DNA from 4 places in the Massilia sp. 05N420 genome. Region 1 is predicted to be linked to each of the others. Evidence: predicted binding sites of a transcription regulator. Region 1 holds the regulator's gene; each other region holds the start of a gene.

Region 1 (4,210 bases):
CGAAAGCAAGCCGGGCGGCGGACGCGGCACGATCATCATCGCGCCGCGCCGTACCGCGCCGGCGGCGGCTCCCGCGACCACGCCGGCGGCGCCGGCAGGGAAGCAGTAAATGAAGGCCGTCCTTGCCGCTGCCGCGCTGTTGCTGGCGCCGCTGGCGCAGGCGGAGCGGGCGGATGCGCTCAAGCCGCTGAAGGTGGTCGGCGGCAACGGGACCCTGGACCAGGTCACGCAAACCGTGGTCCTGACCGGCGGCGTGACCGCCACCCGCGGCACCATGCTGCTGAAGGCCGAGCGTGCCGAGATCAAGGAAGCGCCGGACGGTTACAAGACCATCGTCCTGGTCGCGGCGCCCGGCAAGCCGGCGTCGTTCCGCCAGAAGCGCGACAGCGGCCCCGAGCAGTGGGACGAAGGCCAGGCCGAGCGCATCGAGTACGACGAGCGCACCGAGGTCGTCAAGTTCAGTTCGAACGCCGCCATCAGGCAGCTGGAAGGCCGCAACGTGATGCGTGAAATGGGCGGCGAATTCATCGCCTACGATGCGCGCAAGGAAGTCCTGCTGAACCTGAACGACCCGAGCGGCGTCGACAGGCCCGGCAAGGCCCGCGCCAGTTTTACTTTTTATCCGCGCCGCACTGCGTCGGCCGGGCAACCGGAAGCAGGAAAGCAATGATGGATGTACACGCAGACGCCGCCGCCATCGCGAGCGGCGGCAGCACCCTGGTGGCCAAGGGGCTGCAGAAAAGCTACGGCAAGCGCCTGGTGGTGCGCGACGTTTCGCTGCAGGTCGCCTGCGGCGAGGTGGTCGGCCTGCTCGGCCCGAACGGCGCCGGCAAGACGACCTCGTTCTACATGATCGTGGGCCTGGTGCCGGCCGACGCCGGCGCCATCGTCATCAACGGCACCGACATCACCAGCCTGCCGATCCACCGGCGCGCCATGCTGGGCCTGTCCTACCTGCCGCAGGAAGCCTCGGTGTTCCGCAAGCTGACGGTGGAGGAGAACATCCGCGCCGTGCTGGAACTGCAGCGCGAGGACGGCAAGCCGCTGGGCAAGAACCGCATCGAGGAGCGCCTCAACGAGCTGCTGGCCGAGCTGCAGATCGAGAAGCTGCGCGAGAACCCGGCGCTGTCGCTGTCGGGCGGCGAACGGCGCCGCGTGGAGATTGCGCGCGCCCTCGCCACCAACCCGCGCTTCGTGCTGCTGGACGAGCCGTTTGCCGGCGTCGATCCGATCGCGGTGATCGAGATCCAGCGCATCGTGCGCTTCCTGAAGGAGCGCGGCATCGGCGTCCTGATCACCGACCACAACGTGCGCGAGACGCTCGGCATCTGCGACCGTGCCTACATCATCAACCAGGGCGCGGTGCTGGCGTCGGGACGCCCGGACGACATCATCGCGAATGAATCCGTCCGCCGCGTCTACCTGGGTGAACATTTCCGGATGTAGTCATGAAACAGACGCTGCAACTCAAGACCTCACAGCACCTTGCGCTGACACCGCAACTCCAGCAGTCGATCCGGCTGCTGCAGCTGTCCACTCTCGAGCTGCACCAGGAGATTGAACAGGTCCTCAGCGACAACCCGCTGCTCGAACGCCTCGACGATCCGCTCGACCACTCGGTGCGCCTGCTGGCCGACGGCGCGATCAACAACGGCGCGTCGACCTCGACCACGCCCGACTCGCCGCCCTCGTCCAGCCAGGGCGAGGAGGGCAATGGCGGCGGTGGCGCCGAAGCCGAAGGCGGCGACAGCGACAACGGCGATGCCGGCGGCGCCGAGCACGACATGGACTGGGGCGAGTCTGGCCGTTCCGGCAGCGGCAGCGGCGGCGAGGAAGAGGATGGCCGCCCGCAGCTGGAAGCCAGCCCGGTCTCGCTGCGCGAACACTTGATGGAGCAGGTACGCCTGACCTGCATGTCGCCGCGCGATTGCGCGCTGGTCGAGATCGTCGTCGACACCCTCGACGACAACGGCTACCTCGAAGAAACCCTGGACGAGCTGCATGCGCGCCTGCCGGCCGAACTCGAAGTGGAATTCGAGGAGCTGCGCACCGCACTGGCGCTGGTGCAAAGCATGGACCCGCCCGGCGTGGGCGCGCGCAGCGCCGCCGAATGCCTGGCGCTGCAGATCCGCCGCATGCCGGGCGTGCCGCTGGTCACGCGGCGCATGGCGCTGACCATCGTCGAACGCTACCTGACCTGGTTCGCGCAGCGCGAATTCAACAAGCTCAAGAAAGCCCTCGACTGCGACGACGAAGACCTGCGCGAAGCCCAGGCCGTGATCCGCCATTGCAATCCGCATCCGGGCGCGGCCTTCGCTTCCGACGTTTCCGACTTCGTGGTGCCGGACGTGATCGTGCGCCGCGCGAAGGACGGCTGGAGCGTGCAGCTGAATCCCGAGGTGATGCCGCGCCTGCGCGTGAACAGCCTGTATGCCACCTTGATGAAGCAGGGAAAATCGGAATCCCAGCTGGCGGCGCAGTTGCAGGAAGCAAAATGGCTCATCAAAAACATGCGCCAGCGCTTCGATACTATCCTTCGGGTAGCTCAAGCAATCGTGGAGCGCCAGCGGAACTTTTTCTCCCATGGCGCCGTTGCCATGCGGCCCCTTGTTTTACGTGAGATAGCTGATACACTAGGTCTACACGAGAGCACAATTTCTCGTGTCACAACTCAGAAATACATGCTGACGCCGCACGGCATGTTCGAGTTGAAGTACTTTTTCGGGAGTCACGTCGCGACCGAGGCAGGAGGAGAAGCCTCCTCGACCGCGATCCGGGCTCTCATCGTACAACTCACAGGAGCAGAAGACCCCAAAAACCCTTTATCCGACAGCAAGATCGCGGAGATGCTAGGGGAACAGGGAATGGTTATCGCACGCCGCACGGTAGCGAAATACCGCGAGGCGCTGAAGATCCCTCCCGTCAGCCTCCGTAAATCTCTGTAGCAAGCTCTTTCAGCAAGCTCTTGCAGCAAGCTTCTTGCAACAACGCTGCCCTGGTGCGTGGTATGCGCGTACGACAGGCAGCGCATCATCAAAGGAGTGTGTATGAATCTCACTATCAGCGGACATCATCTCGATGTAACCCCGGCAATCCGTGAATACGTACAGAACAAGCTCGAACGCATCACCCGCCATTTCGATCAAGTGATCGACTCCCACGTCATCCTCTGCATTGACAATCTCACCGAGAAAGAAAAACGCCAGAAGGCCGAGATCAACTTGCGCCTCGCCGGCAAGATCGTTCACGTCGCCAGCGCCGCGCACGACTTGTACGCCGCGATCGACATGCTGATGGACCGGCTCGACCGGCAGGTGCAGAAGTACAAGCAGATGCTGCAGGATCACAGTAGTACACCGCTCAAGCGCATACCCAACGATGGAGGAGAAGCTGCCGCTACAGCGTGATCCTTCCGCTGGCGCAGCACAAGCAAGGAAGGGCGCATCTGGCGCCCTTTTCGTTTTCCGGGCCGCGCTACAATGCCGTTTTCCATTTCAATAAATAAAAGAACATGAGCGAATACGTGCAGACCCGCGTTGCCAGCGGCACCGGCATCATTACCCTCGACCGTCCCAAGGCCCTGAACTCGCTGTCGCTGGAGATGGTGCGCGCACTGACGGAGACCCTGCTGGCCTGGCGCGACGATTCGAACGTCGACGCCGTCGTTATCAAGAGCAGCAGCGAGAAAGCCCTGTGCGCAGGCGGCGACATCCGCTTCTTCCACCAGGCCGGGCGCGCCACGCCCACTGGAGGCAGTGCGCTGCTGGAAGACTTCTTTACCGAAGAATACGCGCTGAACCACCTGATCCACTTCTATCCGAAACCCTATATCTCGTTGATGGACGGCGTGGTCATGGGCGGCGGCATGGGTATCGCCCAGGGCGGGCCCGAGACCGGCCTGCGCATCGTGACCGAACGCACGAAGATGGCCATGCCCGAGGTGAACATCGGCCTGTTCCCGGACGTCGGCGGCAGCCACTTCCTGTCGCATGCGCCGGGCGCGCTCGGCATGCATCTGGGACTGACGGGGCTGACCATCGGCGCCGCCGATGCGCTCTACGTCGGCCTGGCCGACGTGTTCGTGCCGGGCGCCGAACTGCCGGCACTGCATGCGCTGATCGCTGCGACGCCGGGCAAGCAGCTGGCCGATGCGATCCGCGCCTTCGCCGCGCCGTTCGCGCAGCAGGCCGGCGCCAGCGAACTCGAAGCG
Region 2 (4,210 bases), on a different contig from region 1:
GCACCTTGCCGTCCTTCGCCACCTGCTGGACGCGGTACTGGAAGCGCACCCGCAGGTTGGGGCCCAGCTTGACCATGCCCTGGTTGTCGACCGGGTGCTCGCCGATGCGGGTGATGACGTCCCATTCCTTCAGCGGATAGGCGGCGTCGCTGCGCGCGGGACGGTGCACGACCGCGCCCTCGACCGACCTGTCGAGCTTGAGGTACTGGCGCAGCACCGGATTCTCCAGCGTCTGCACGCTGTCGAGCAGCAGCGGCTTGCCGTCGTAGCGGCCGTCGGCGACGTCGCTCAGGAACAGCTCGATCTCCTCGTTCGGGATCACGTAGCCGATGTTGTTGGCGCCGGCCARGCCGGAGAAGGCCAGGCCGATCATCTTGTCGCCGGCGATCACCGGGCCACCGCTGTTGCCGGGATTGATCGGGGCGTCGATCTGCACCCGCAGGCCGGCGTTGCCGAAGCCGTAGGGGACGAATTCGACGCGCGAGACGATGCCCTTGGTGATCGACAGCGAGTTGCCGCCGACCGGATAGCCGTAGGCGAACACCTGTTCGCGCACGTCCGGCAGCACGCTGGCGCGCGGCAGCGCCGGATGCTTGTTGAAGTAGGATTCGTCGTCGAGCTTGAGCAGGGCCAGGTCCATCCCGCGCGCCACCGCCACCACCGTGGCGGCGACCTTGTCGCCGTCCTGGCTGGCCTGGATCTCGACCTGGCTGGCGTAGCCGACCACGTGGGCATTCGTGAGAATCCGCTTGCCCTCGATGATCACGCCCGAGCCGGTGACGTCCTGCGGCGTGGCCTTGGTCCAGGGTTTATACGGGTCGGGGCGGCGCAAGGTCGAGAAGATCTTGACGACCGAGTTTTCGACGCGGGACGGAATGGCGGATTTGGTCGGTGCGGCCTTTGCATCGAGGTCCTGGGCCTGGACCTGGATCTGGACCATCGCACAGGCGGCGGCAAGCGCTGCGGCGGCAGCGAGTCGGAAAAGTGTCATGCGTCTCTTTGAATCGGAAAGATTGCTGAGCGAATATACACCGTGGCGAAGCGTGAAAGTTCACAAATACTCACCACGGCGTGACATTTACGGTTTGACGAACTTGAGGGTCATGCGGTCGCTTTCGCCGATGGCCTGGTATTTGGCGCGGTCCTCGTCGCGGTTGGCCAGGGTCGGCGGCAGGGCCCACACGCCGCCCTTGTGGTCGGCCTTGTCCTTCGGGTTGGCGTTGATCTCGGATTTCCCCGCCAGCTTGAAGCCGGCGCTTTCGGCCATCCTGATCACATACGACTCATGGATGTAGCCGCTCGTGGCCTTGGCATCCTGCGGCATGGATTCCGGCAGGCGGTGGTCGGTCACGCCCAGCACGCCGCCCGGCTTCAGGCTGGTGTACAGCGCCTTGAACATTTCCTTGACCTTGTCGTCGCCCAGCTCGACGAAGTTGTGCACGTTGCGGAAGGTGAGCACCATGTCGACGCTGTTTGGCGGGGCGAAGTTGTAGATGGCCTTTGGCGGATTGAAGGCGCCCCGCACGACCTTGTCATACACCGCCGGGTTGGACTCCAGCAGCGTCTTGGATATGAGGCCGGCGCCGATCAGCTTGCCGTCCTGGCGCAGGTAGYGCGCCAGGATCTCGGTGTACCAGCCGCCTTCCGGCAGCAATTCGACCACCGTCATGGTTGGCTTGATGCCGAAGAAAGTCAGCGTTTCGTAAGGATGGCGCCAGGTGTCGCGCGCCACGTTGGCGCTTGAGCGGTGGCTGCCGGCGATGGCCGCGCGCAGTTGGGCGTCGTCGGTCTGGTTGGCGGCCAGCGCCGTGCCGGCCAAGCCTGCCAGTACGGCGGCCAGGATGAATCGTTTCATGTCTCGGTCTCCAATGTCGGTGGGGTAGCGGCGCCATGCCGTGCCCTCCGCCGATCATCGGGCAGGCCCTAGTTGTCGTCAAGTAAAGATTGCGTATGTATTAAACCTGTCCGACCGGACACCTGCCGGACACAGGGCGGACGCGGCCCGCGCGGACACCGTCCGCCCTGGCCGCGCTGGCAAGCAGGAACCCAGGCACCTGGCATAAAGATTGCCTATTCAAGAACTTTACTTGCTGCTATGGTTCAGCAGATAAAGAGAAGAAGTAAAGCGCAGCACAACAAGAGCGGTCCGCCCGCCGGACCACTGTCCACCTCAGGAGACGTCATGGAACGCCGTACCTTCCTCAACATCAGCGGCCTGGCTTTCGGCACGATGCTGGTGCCCGTATTCGGCCGCGCGATCGCCGCCGAAGAGCTGCTCAATCCGATGCCGGTCGCGGCCAAGAAGCTGCTGGCCGACACCGCGCTGAACGCCGCCACCAAGGCCGGCGCCAGCTACTGCGACGTGCGCATCGGCCGCTACCTCAACCAGTACGTGATCACCCGCGACCTGAACGTCGAGAACGTGGTCAACACCGAGTCGGCCGGCATCGGCGTGCGCGTGGTCTGCAACGGCGCCTATGGCTTCGCCGCCACCAACGACATGAGCCCGGACGGCGTGGCCGGCGCGGCGCGCCAGGCGGTGGCGATCGCCAAGGCCAACGCCAAGCTGCAGCTCGAACCGGTGCAGCTCGCACCGGTGAAGGGCGTGGGCGAGGTCTCGTGGGCGACGCCGGTACAAAAGGACTGGCGCACGGTGCCGGTCAAGGAGAAGGCCGAACTGCTGATCGCCGCCAACAAGGCCGGCATGGACGGCGGCGCGACCTTCATGAACTCGATGCTGTTCCAGGTGAACCAGCAGAAGTACTTCGCGTCCACCGACGGCTCCTACATCGACCAGGACATCCAGCGCATGTGGGCGCCGCTGACCGCCACCGCGGTCGACAAGGGGACCGGCAAGTTCCGCTCGCGCCAGGGCCTGTCGGCGCCGGTCGGCATGGGCTACGAATACCTGGCCGCGCGCAAGGAAGACAAGATCAAGGCCGCCGGCGGCGTCGCTACCCTGTACACGACATCCTATGACATCGTCGAGGACGCCCGCGCCGCCGGCCGCGACGCCAAGCGCAAGCTGACCGCCAAGAGCGTCACCCCGGGCAAGTACGACCTGGTGCTGTCGCCCGAACACCTGTGGCTGACGATCCACGAATCGGTCGGCCACCCGACGGAACTCGACCGCGTGCTGGGCTACGAGGCCAACTACGCCGGCACCAGCTTCGCCACCCTCGACAAGTGGGAAACGAAGAAATTCAACTACGGTTCGCCGCTGGTGAACATCGTGGCCGACAAGGTCACCCCGGGCTCGCTGGGCGCGGTCGGCTACGACGACGAAGGCGTCAAGTGCAAGCGCTGGGACATCATCAAGGACGGCATCCTGGTGAACTACCAGGCCACGCGCGACCAGGCCCACATCATCGGCGAGAAGGAATCGCACGGCTGCTCGTATGCCGACAGCTGGAGCAATGTGCAGTTCCAGCGCATGCCGAACGTCTCGCTCCAGGCGGGCAAGAAGAGATTGAGCCCGGACGAGATGGTCAAGGACATCAAGAAAGGCATCTACATCGTCGGCGACGGTTCGTTCTCGATCGACCAGCAGCGCTACAACTTCCAGTTCGGCGGCCAGCTGTTCTACGAGATCAACAACGGCAAGATCGGCCAGATGCTGGAAGACGTGGCCTACCAGTCGAATACCCAGGAATTCTGGAATGCCTGCAGCGCGCTGTGCGACGAACGCGACTGGCGCATGGGCGGCTCCTTCTTCGACGGCAAGGGCCAGCCTCCGCAGATCTCCATCGTCTCGCACGGCGCCAGCACCGCGCGCTTCAACGGCATCAACGTCATCAACACCGCCCGCAAGATCGGCTAAGGCAGGGAGCACACCACATGACCATCCTGACCCAGGAACAAACCAAACGCATCTGCGACCGCGTGCTGTCGCTGTCCAAGGCCGACGAATGCAGCGTCACCGTGAACGGCAGCCGCCAGGGCAATATCCGTTTCGCGCGCAACGCCGTCTCCACCGCCGGCCTGGCGGAAGACACCAATATCGCCGTGCAGGTCGCCTTCGGCAAGCGCCAGGGCGTCGCCACCATCAACGAGTTCGACGACAAGTCGCTGGAAAAAGCCGTGCGCCGCGCCGAAGACCTGGCGCGCCTGGCGCCGGAGAATCCGGAATTCATGCCGGCCGTGGCCAAGCAGAACTACCGCGCCTCCGAGACCTTCAACAAGAAGACCGCCGCCATCGATCCGGAATACC
Region 3 (4,210 bases), on a different contig from region 1:
TTCTGCACCGTGTTGCTGGTGCCGCGCATCGGCCTGCTGAACCTGGTCGTGCTGGTGATCGCCGGCCAGCTGCTGACCTCGATGGCGATCGACCACTTCGGCCTGGTCAATGTCGCCATGCGCAAGGTGTCGGCGGTGCGCCTGGCCGGGGCCGCCGTCATGATCGTGGGCGTGGCGCTGGCTTTGTTCGGCGACCGCATCGTCCAGGCGCTCGACCGCTGAGTTGTTGTAAGTTTTTCACACGAAAAATTCTCTTTCCAAGTGGAACTTTCCGGTCGCTGCTGGTTTTATAATTAATGCATCGTAAGTTTCCACTTCAATCATCGATCGCCCGATGGAACACCACCAGTCCTCGCAGATTCCCACCCTGACGTATATCGAAAACGAAGACCATCCCGTCTTCGGTACCCTGGTCGAGCAGATCCTGCACCTGCTGAATTCGAAGCTGGTGTTTTCGGACATCATCATTCACCAGAACAGTCCGCTGATGCTGCGCCAGCCGAAAGGCCTGGTGGCGGTGACGGATTCGCCGATCACCAAGGAAGAGCTGGAAGAGTTCTTCGACGTCATCGAGCCGAACTGGGCCGACCGGATCCAGGAACGCGCCTTCGACCGCTCGATCGATTTGCACACGGCGCGCATCCGCGCCAACTGCTTCAGCTTCCAGGGCAAGAAACGCCTGGGCTGCGTGATCCGCCGCTTCCCGAAGGAGCCGCTGGCCCTCGATACCCTCGGCCTGCATCCGGACGAGCAGGAATTCGCGCGCCTGACCAGCGGCCTGGTGCTGATCATCGGCGACACCTGCCAGGGCAAGTCGACCACCATCGCGTCGATGCTGGACGAGATCAACAAGCAGCGATCGGGCCACATCATCACCATCGAAGACCCGGTCGAGACCCTGATTCCCCAGCGCAAGTGCATCATCACCCAGCGCGAAGTGGGCGAGGATGCCGACGTCGGCAGCTATTACCTGGGCGCGCTGGACGCACTGCGCGAGCGCCCGGACGTGATCGTGATCGGCGAGATCCGCGACGCCCAGACCGCCCAGGAAGCGCTGGCGCTGGCCGAATCGGGCCCGCTGGTGCTGGCCACCCTGCACGCGCGCTCGACCGAGCTGGGCCTGCAGAAGATGCTGCGCCTGCTGGGCAATTCCGACGTTCAGGGCCAGGCCCTGGCGCACGCCCTGCGCGGCGTATTGTGCCAGGCGCTGCTGCCGTCCAGGCAGGGCAACCGCTACCATCTCGCCACCGAATGCCTGAGCATCAGCCCGCAAGTGGCCGCCATGATCGAGCAGGGCGACCTGGGCGCCATCCGCGCCCACATGAACGCCGGCCGCGAGCCGGGCTGCCACACGATGAACAGCGTGCTGGAAGGTCTGCTGGCCTCGCACAAGGTCGGCGTCGACGAGGCGCGCGCGGCGACCACCGACCGGATCGGCTTTGCGGAGATGGTGTAAGGCCTGTTTTGCGATCGGCCATGAAAAAACCGGGCATTGCCCGGTTTTTTTATCGCTTGCCGGCGGCTGGCGGGGCCAGCCTGCCGGCAGGAAATCAGCCGCGGCGACGACGCAGTGCGGCGCCCATGCCGATCATGGCCAGGCCCATCAGCGACAGCGCGCCCGGTTCCGGCAGGGCGTATGCCTGGCCCGGATCGTCCACGCGGAAGCCCAGGATGTTGGTGCCGCCATTCCACTTGGAATTGTAGTTATAGCTGTTCTTGAAGCGCAGGTCGCGCAGGCCCAGGGTGTTGGCGAAATAGTCCGAGTTCAGCTGCTCGCTCCACAGGCCTTTGGTCGACATGTCGACCGATGCATACGAATCGGCGATGCCGGTCTGGCCGTTGCTGCTCGGGACCACGCTGCCGACGATGGTGTTCGAGGCATTGCCGGTGTCCATGCCGGTGTCGAAATACAGGCGGGCCAGCAGGGTGCCGTCGGTGTAGCCGTTGGCGCAGGAGTAGCCGCAGCGGATGCCTGCAGCGGAAGAGGCCAGCGAGGTGGCGGTCGTGCCAGGCACACTCAGGTCGCGCCAGTACAGGTCGAGGTAGCCGCCGGTGGCCGGGAACGGGTTGGTTGCCGATGGCGAACCGGCCTGGATGCCGTAGAACATGCCGGTGATCTGGCCGCCGCTCAGTTTGTTCACGAAGAAGGCGCCGTCGCCGCTCGGATCGATCGAGTCGTGCGGCGTGTTGACGTCGCCGGTTTCCATGGTCGAGACGACGAACACGCCCCAGTTGATTTCTTTGCCATCGGACCAGGTATGGGCACCGTTGATGGCGATCTGCTCCTGACCGGTGAATTTCAGGTAAATCGGGCCGGCTGGCAGAGGAGTTGCRGGCGCGGCGGTAGCGCCGGCGGTAACGAAGGCGGCTGCTAAGGAAAGGAGAATTTTTTTCATAGTATGGATAAGAAGTTGACGACGATTACCCCATTCCACATTAAGCAGCTTTCGTGCCAGCAATTAGTTGAGCTATCGTAAGTCCTTGTATTCATGGGGGGTTTTTTAGTTACGTTAGTAAACTCACATTGCCCTAAAAGCATTTAAATTATCGAGTGTAAAAAATCTCGACAAACCTGGCCACGTCAATCGAGCGGCACCGCGCGATAGCCGTTGACCTCGGCCGGCGTCACCATGCGTGCCGCATTGCCCCAGCTCGCGCGCGCATAGCTCACCACCGCCGCGACTTCGGCATCGTTCAGCACCGGGCTGTAGGGCGGCATGCCGTAAGGGCGCGGATTGCCCGCGGTCGAGGGCGCGAAACCGCCGTTCAGCACGATGCGGATGGCGTTGACGGGATTCGCCAGCTGGAGCGTCCGGTTGCCGGCCAGGGCCGGATAGGCTGGGCCGCCATCCTCGCCGGCGGCGCCGCGTCCATCCTTGCCGTGGCAGTCGGCGCAATGCTGGCCGTAGAGCCGGCCGCCGAGCTTCATCAGCGCCTCCGGCGGCGGCTCCGCCGGCGCGCGCTCGGCGGCGTCCGCCGGCAGGGATGTCAAATACACCGAGATCGCGCCGATGTCGCCGTCCGACAGGTGCTGCAGGCTCTGCCCGACCACCTCCGCCATCGGCCCGAACACGGCGCCGCGCGGCGAGACCCCGCTGCGCAGCAACTGGGCCAGCTGCGGATCGTTCGATGCCAGCGGAGGCGCATACCAGCCCAGCACCGGGATCAGGCCGCCGTGCAGGCCTTCGCCGCTGGCGCCCAGGCCGTTGCGCGGGCTGTGGCAGGCGCTGCAGTGACCCAGTCCGTCGACCAGGTAGGCGCCGCGGTTCCAGTCGGCGCCGCGCGCGGGCTCGGGTGTGAAGACGCCGGGCTTGAAGTAGAGCAGGCGCCAGGCCGCCAGCGCCGCCTGGCTGCCGTAGGGTGCGCTCAGCGCGTGCGGCTGGCGTGCATTGCGCTGCGGCGGCAGGCTGCGCAGGTAGGCGAACAGGGCGTCGGCATCGTCGCGCGTGACCTTCGTATAGTTCGGGTAGGGGAAGGCCGGATAGAGCAGGCGGCCGCCGGGCGCGATGCCGTTGTGCAGGGCGTTCCAGAAATCGTCGGCGCTCCAGGCGCCGATGCCGGTCTCGCGGTCGGGCGTGATATTCGGCGCCATCACCCGGCCGAAGGGCGTGTCGACCGCGCGTCCGCCGGCATAGGCGGCGCCGCCGCGCACCGTGTGGCAGGCGGCGCAGTCGCCGGCGCGCGCCAGGTAGGCGCCGCGCGCGATGTTGCCGGCCTCCGACGCCCAGGCTTGCGGCGAGCGCGAGGGGATGAATTCGGCGCGCGGCCAGGCCAGCAATGCCGCGGCGACGGCGAGGACGAGAAGGACGCCGAGGGCGATCAGGATGCGGCGCTTCATGGCTTCGGCTCCGGGGCGCTGCCGCAGGCCAGCGGCAGGGGACGGGAAAGGGATGGCGCCGGGCTCGGGTCGGCCGGCAAGGCTTCGCTGGCCAGCCAGGCCGAGATCGCCGAGACGTCGGCGAGGCTCAGGCGCGAGGCGATGCTGCCCATGCAGTCCGGGGCGAGGGCGTGGCGGCTGCCGTTGCGCCAGGCGCCGAACTGGGCGTTGATGTAGTCGCGCGGCAGACCGACCAGGCCGGGGATGGCGGGCAGGGCGCCGGTCAGGCGCTCGCCATGGCAGGCGATGCAGGCCGGCACCTTCAAGGCGGTATCGCCACGCGTGACCAGCTGGCGGCCGCGTTCCAGTTCGGCGGCCGGCAGGCTGGCGCGG
Region 4 (4,210 bases), on a different contig from region 1:
CGGCCGGTGAAGGTCGAGGCATTGAACTCGTGTTCGGCGTACAGGATCAGCGAAGTGTGCATCGCTTTCACCCACTCATCGGATGGCTTCTGGCCGTGCAGCAGGTGCAGGAAGTGACCGCCGATCGAGTCGTCGTCGGTCTCGACTTCGATGCGCTTGCCGTTATGGCTGAAGTGGTACCAGTACAGCAGCATCGAACCCGTTGACGCCATCAGGCGGTCGGCGATGTCGCGCGCGCCCGGGATGTTGTGGTCGTCCTTTTCCGGCAGGGTGCAGCCCAGCACCGAGACGCCGGTGCGCATCACGTCCATCGGGTGCGAGGCGGCCGGCAGGGCTTCCAGCGCGCTCTTCACCGCTTGCGGCAGGCCGCGCAACATCTTCAGCTTGGCCTTGTAGCCTTTCAGTTCGGCGGCGGTCGGCAGCTTGCCGTGCACCAGCAGGTAGGCGATCTCTTCGAATTCGGATGTGTCGGCCACGTCCAGGATGTCGTAGCCGCGGTAGTGCAGGTCGTTGCCGGAGCGGCCCACCGAGCACAGCGCGGTGTTACCGGCGGCGACGCCGGACAGGGCGACCGATTTCTTGGGTTTGAAAGTCGGGGTCTCGGTTTGGCTGGTCTGATCGGTCATGGTCTTGATATCTCCGTATTCGATGAATTATTTGGCTTTGTTCTGGGCAAACAGGGCATCGAGCTTCTGCTCGAAGCTATGGTAATCGATGCGGTCGTACAGTTCGGCGCGGGTCTGCATGGTGTCGACCACGCTCTTCTGGCTGCCTTCGCGGCGGATGGTCTCGTAGACGTTCTCGGCGGCCTTGTTCATGGCGCGGAAAGCCGACAGCGGATACAGCACGATGTCGACGTCGGCACCTTTCAACTCTTCGACGCTGAACAGCGGGGTCGCGCCGAATTCGGTGATGTTCGCGAGGATCGGCACCTTGACCGCCTTCTTGAACTGGGCGTACATCTCGAGGCTGGTGATCGCTTCCGGGAAGATCATGTCGGCGCCGGCTTCGACGCAGGCGACCGCGCGCTCCACGGCCTTGTCCAGGCCCTCGACGGCCAGCGCATCGGTGCGCGCCATGATGACGAAGTTGTCGTCGGTGCGGGCGTCGACGGCGGCTTTCACGCGGTCGACCATCTCGCCCTGGCTGACGATCTCCTTGCCCGGTCGGTGGCCGCAGCGCTTGGCGCCGACCTGGTCTTCGATATGGCAGGCGCCGGCGCCGGCCTTGATCAGCGAGCGCACGGTGCGGGCCACGTTGAAGGCGGACGAGCCGAAGCCGGTGTCGATGTCGACCAGCAGCGGCAGGTCGCAGACGTCGGTGATGCGGCGCACGTCGATCAGCACGTCTTCCAGGCCCGAGATGCCGAGGTCGGGCAGGCCCAGGGAGCCGGCAGCCACGCCGCCGCCCGACAGGTAGATCGCGCGGTAGCCGGCGCGCTTGGCCAGCAGGGCGTGGTTGGCGTTGATCGCGCCGATCACCTGCAGCGGATGTTCTTCCTGCACGGCCTGGCGGAATTTGGCGCCTGCGGAGAGTTGGCTCATGTCCTCTTACCTTTCAATGATGCGTTGACGGGAATATGCCCTCACTAATGCAAACGGCGTGCCAAGCCAATCGCTGGCGCCTTGCCCCGTGTTTTCAAGCACTTGCGCCGTTTCGCCCTGCGTGTTTCGGCATCGATGTTTCACGAACGTTTCATTTTGAAACATCGTTGCGCAACACGCAAGCCTGGATCCTGTTCGCACAGCTGAGTTGCTCAGGCGTAGAATCCCCTGCGCAATTCCTTTTTGACAAAAACAACCAAGAGGATCTATGTGCGACATTCGTAAGGCCGGCCTGCTCGCCGGCATCGCCCTGCTCTGCTTCGGCGCCCATGCCGAACCGGTCGACGCCAACACCATCAACCGCGTCGCCGACGAAGGCTATAACCGTGGCCAGGTCGTGAACCTGGCCGCMTACCTGAGCGACCGCATCGGCGGCCGCATGACCAATTCGCCGGCGATGCGCCAGGCGGAAAAGTGGACCCAGCAGATGTTCACGAGCTGGGGCCTGAAGAATGTCCACGCCGAAGGCTACGATTTCGGGCGCGGCTGGTGGATCGAATCCTCGAGCGTGCGCATGGTGGCGCCGCGACCGCTGGCCCTGACCGCGATCCCGGTGGCCTGGACACCGGCGACCCGTGGCACCGTGAGCGCGACTATCGTGGTGGCGCCGGTCCGCAACGTGCGCGACCTGGCCCAGTACAAGGGCAAGGTGAAAGGCAGGATCGTGCTGGTCAGCTATCCGGAGGTGCCGAAGGACGACACCAGCGCCACCTTCAAGCGCTACGACGAGGCCGAACTGGGCAAGTTGTCGACCTACGACCAGCCGCACTACGATCCGGACCAGTCGTTCGACCTGTACAAGAAATACTTCGAGCAGGCGCGCGAGATCGACCGCTTCATGGCGGCGGAAGGAGCGGTCGCGCTGGTCAAGATGTCCTACCGTAACGGCGGCCTGGTGCAGGGCGAAGGCTACTTCCACCGCAAGGGCGACACCGTCTCCCTGCCCGAAGTCGAGATGGCGGCCGAAGACTACCGCCGCCTGGCGCGCCTGGCCAAGGTCGGCGAAGTGAAGCTCGAACTGAACAGCAATGTCCACTTCGACGACCGCGACACGAACGCCTACAACATCCTGGCCGAGATCCCGGGCAGCGATCCCCAGGCCGGCTACGTGATGGCCGGCGCCCACCTCGACAGCTGGGTGGCCGGCGACGGCGCCGCCGACAACGGCGCCGGCTCGGTGGTGGTGATGGAAGCGGCGCGCATCCTCTCGCAGCTGGGCGTGAAGCCCAAGCGCACCATCCGCTTTGCGCTGTGGTCGGGCGAGGAACAAGGCCTGCTGGGCTCCCTCGCCTATATCAAAAATCACATCGCGACCCGCCCGCGCCCGAGCAATCCGGAGCACGCCAAACTGCCCGAATTCATGTGGGAGACCTACCCGGTCACGCCGCTGCCCGGCTATGACGAGATGGCCGCCTACTTCAACCTCGACAACGGCTCGGGCAAGATCCGTGGTATCTATGCCGAGGGTAACTTCGCGGCGATACCTGTGCTGAAGAACTGGCTCGCTCCCTTCGACAGCCTGGGTGCGAACAAGGTCGTGGCCAAGAAGACCGGCGGCACCGACCACCAGATCATGGCCGGCATGGGCCTGCCCGCCTTCCAGTTCATCCAGGACCCGCTCGACTACGGTTCGCGCGTGCACCATTCGAACCTCGACACCTTCGACCACCTGCGCACCGAAGACCTGCGCCAGGCCGCGGTGATCATGGCCACCGTGCTGCTGCAGGCGGCCGAGAGCGACACACCGATGCCGCGCAACGTGCTGCCGAAGCAGCCGACGCCGACCGATCCCTTCCACTACCGCGATCCGGCCAAGGAATGAGGATGAGGCGCGCATACGCATCGCTTGCCTGCGCGCTGCTGCTGGCCGGTCCGGGTGCGAACGCCCGGGCCGACGGCATCGCCAGCCGCGCCGAGGCGGTGAAGATCGTCGCCGACATGCGCCGCATCGTCACCTCGCAGGGCATCGAAAGGACGCAGGCGGTCAGGATCGGCGGCATCGAGCAGTGGATCAGTGTGCGCGGCGCCGACCGCCGCAACCCGGTGCTGCTGATGCTGCACGGCGGCCCGGGCTATGTGGCGATGCCGACCAGCTGGTACTTCCAGCGCGGCTGGGAAGAGTATTTCACGGTCGTGCAATGGGACCAGCGCGGCGCCGGCAAGACCTATGCCGCCAACGATCCGGGCAAGGTAGCGCCGACCATGACCCGCGCCCGCATGCTGGCCGACGCCGAGGAGATGGTGGCCTGGCTGCGCAAGGAATTCGGCAAGCAGCGCATCTACGTGATGGGGCACTCATGGGGCAGCTCGCTCGGCATCGAACTGGCGCAGCGCCATCCTGACTGGCTGCACGCCTATATCGGCATCGGCCAGATCACGGATGCGCCGGAAAGCGAGCGGCGCGGCTGGCGCTTCGCGATGGATGCGGCGAAGAAGGAGAACAATCTCGAGGCGGTGCGCGAGCTGGAATCGATCGCGCCCTACGCCCAGCCGGGCAAGCAGGTAGCACTGAAGGACCTCTACCTGCAGCGCAAATGGCTGGGCCGCTACGGCGGCGCGGTGTACGGCAGGACCGGCTTCGACGCCGAGGCGGCCGCGGTGAAGCT

What was found. The regulator sigma-54, encoded in region 1, starts transcription at its own class of promoters, with help from an activator protein. The targets are predictions, from matches to a motif close to TGGCANGNAANCTGCTTT.
Region 2: AC1DIX_RS18475 (TldD/PmbA family protein) is a predicted target of sigma-54. The motif match lies at 2,056-2,073, and genes of this name have one in related genera.
Region 3: AC1DIX_RS21030 (PEP-CTERM sorting domain-containing protein) is a predicted target of sigma-54. The motif match lies at 2,438-2,455, and genes of this name have one in related genera.
Region 4: prpB (methylisocitrate lyase) is a predicted target of sigma-54. The motif match lies at 1,591-1,608, and genes of this name have one in related genera.

Annotation. Positions count from the first base shown of each region.
Region 1 is NZ_JBFTMX010000015.1:220,962-225,171, reverse strand. It holds gene lptA (lipopolysaccharide transport periplasmic protein LptA) at 1-109, shown strand, start outside; gene lptA (lipopolysaccharide transport periplasmic protein LptA) at 110-670, shown strand; gene lptB (LPS export ABC transporter ATP-binding protein) at 670-1,446, shown strand; gene AC1DIX_RS12240 (RNA polymerase factor sigma-54) at 1,449-2,945, shown strand; gene hpf (ribosome hibernation-promoting factor, HPF/YfiA family) at 3,048-3,407, shown strand; gene AC1DIX_RS12230 (enoyl-CoA hydratase/isomerase family protein) at 3,512-4,210, shown strand, end outside.
Region 2 is NZ_JBFTMX010000029.1:19,210-23,419, reverse strand. It holds gene AC1DIX_RS18485 (S1C family serine protease) at 1-991, opposite strand, end outside; gene AC1DIX_RS18480 (class I SAM-dependent methyltransferase) at 1,079-1,855, opposite strand; gene AC1DIX_RS18475 (TldD/PmbA family protein) at 2,183-3,820, shown strand; gene AC1DIX_RS18470 (TldD/PmbA family protein) at 3,838-4,210, shown strand, end outside.
Region 3 is NZ_JBFTMX010000038.1:17,364-21,573, reverse strand. It holds gene AC1DIX_RS21040 (DMT family transporter) at 1-222, shown strand, start outside; gene AC1DIX_RS21035 (type IV pilus twitching motility protein PilT) at 335-1,456, shown strand; gene AC1DIX_RS21030 (PEP-CTERM sorting domain-containing protein) at 1,551-2,396, opposite strand; gene AC1DIX_RS21025 (c-type cytochrome) at 2,582-3,838, opposite strand; gene AC1DIX_RS21020 (c-type cytochrome) at 3,835-4,210, opposite strand, start outside.
Region 4 is NZ_JBFTMX010000014.1:123,384-127,593, forward strand. It holds gene prpC (bifunctional 2-methylcitrate synthase/citrate synthase) at 1-626, opposite strand, end outside; gene prpB (methylisocitrate lyase) at 654-1,544, opposite strand; gene AC1DIX_RS10815 (M20/M25/M40 family metallo-hydrolase) at 1,813-3,426, shown strand; gene AC1DIX_RS10820 (alpha/beta fold hydrolase) at 3,429-4,210, shown strand, end outside.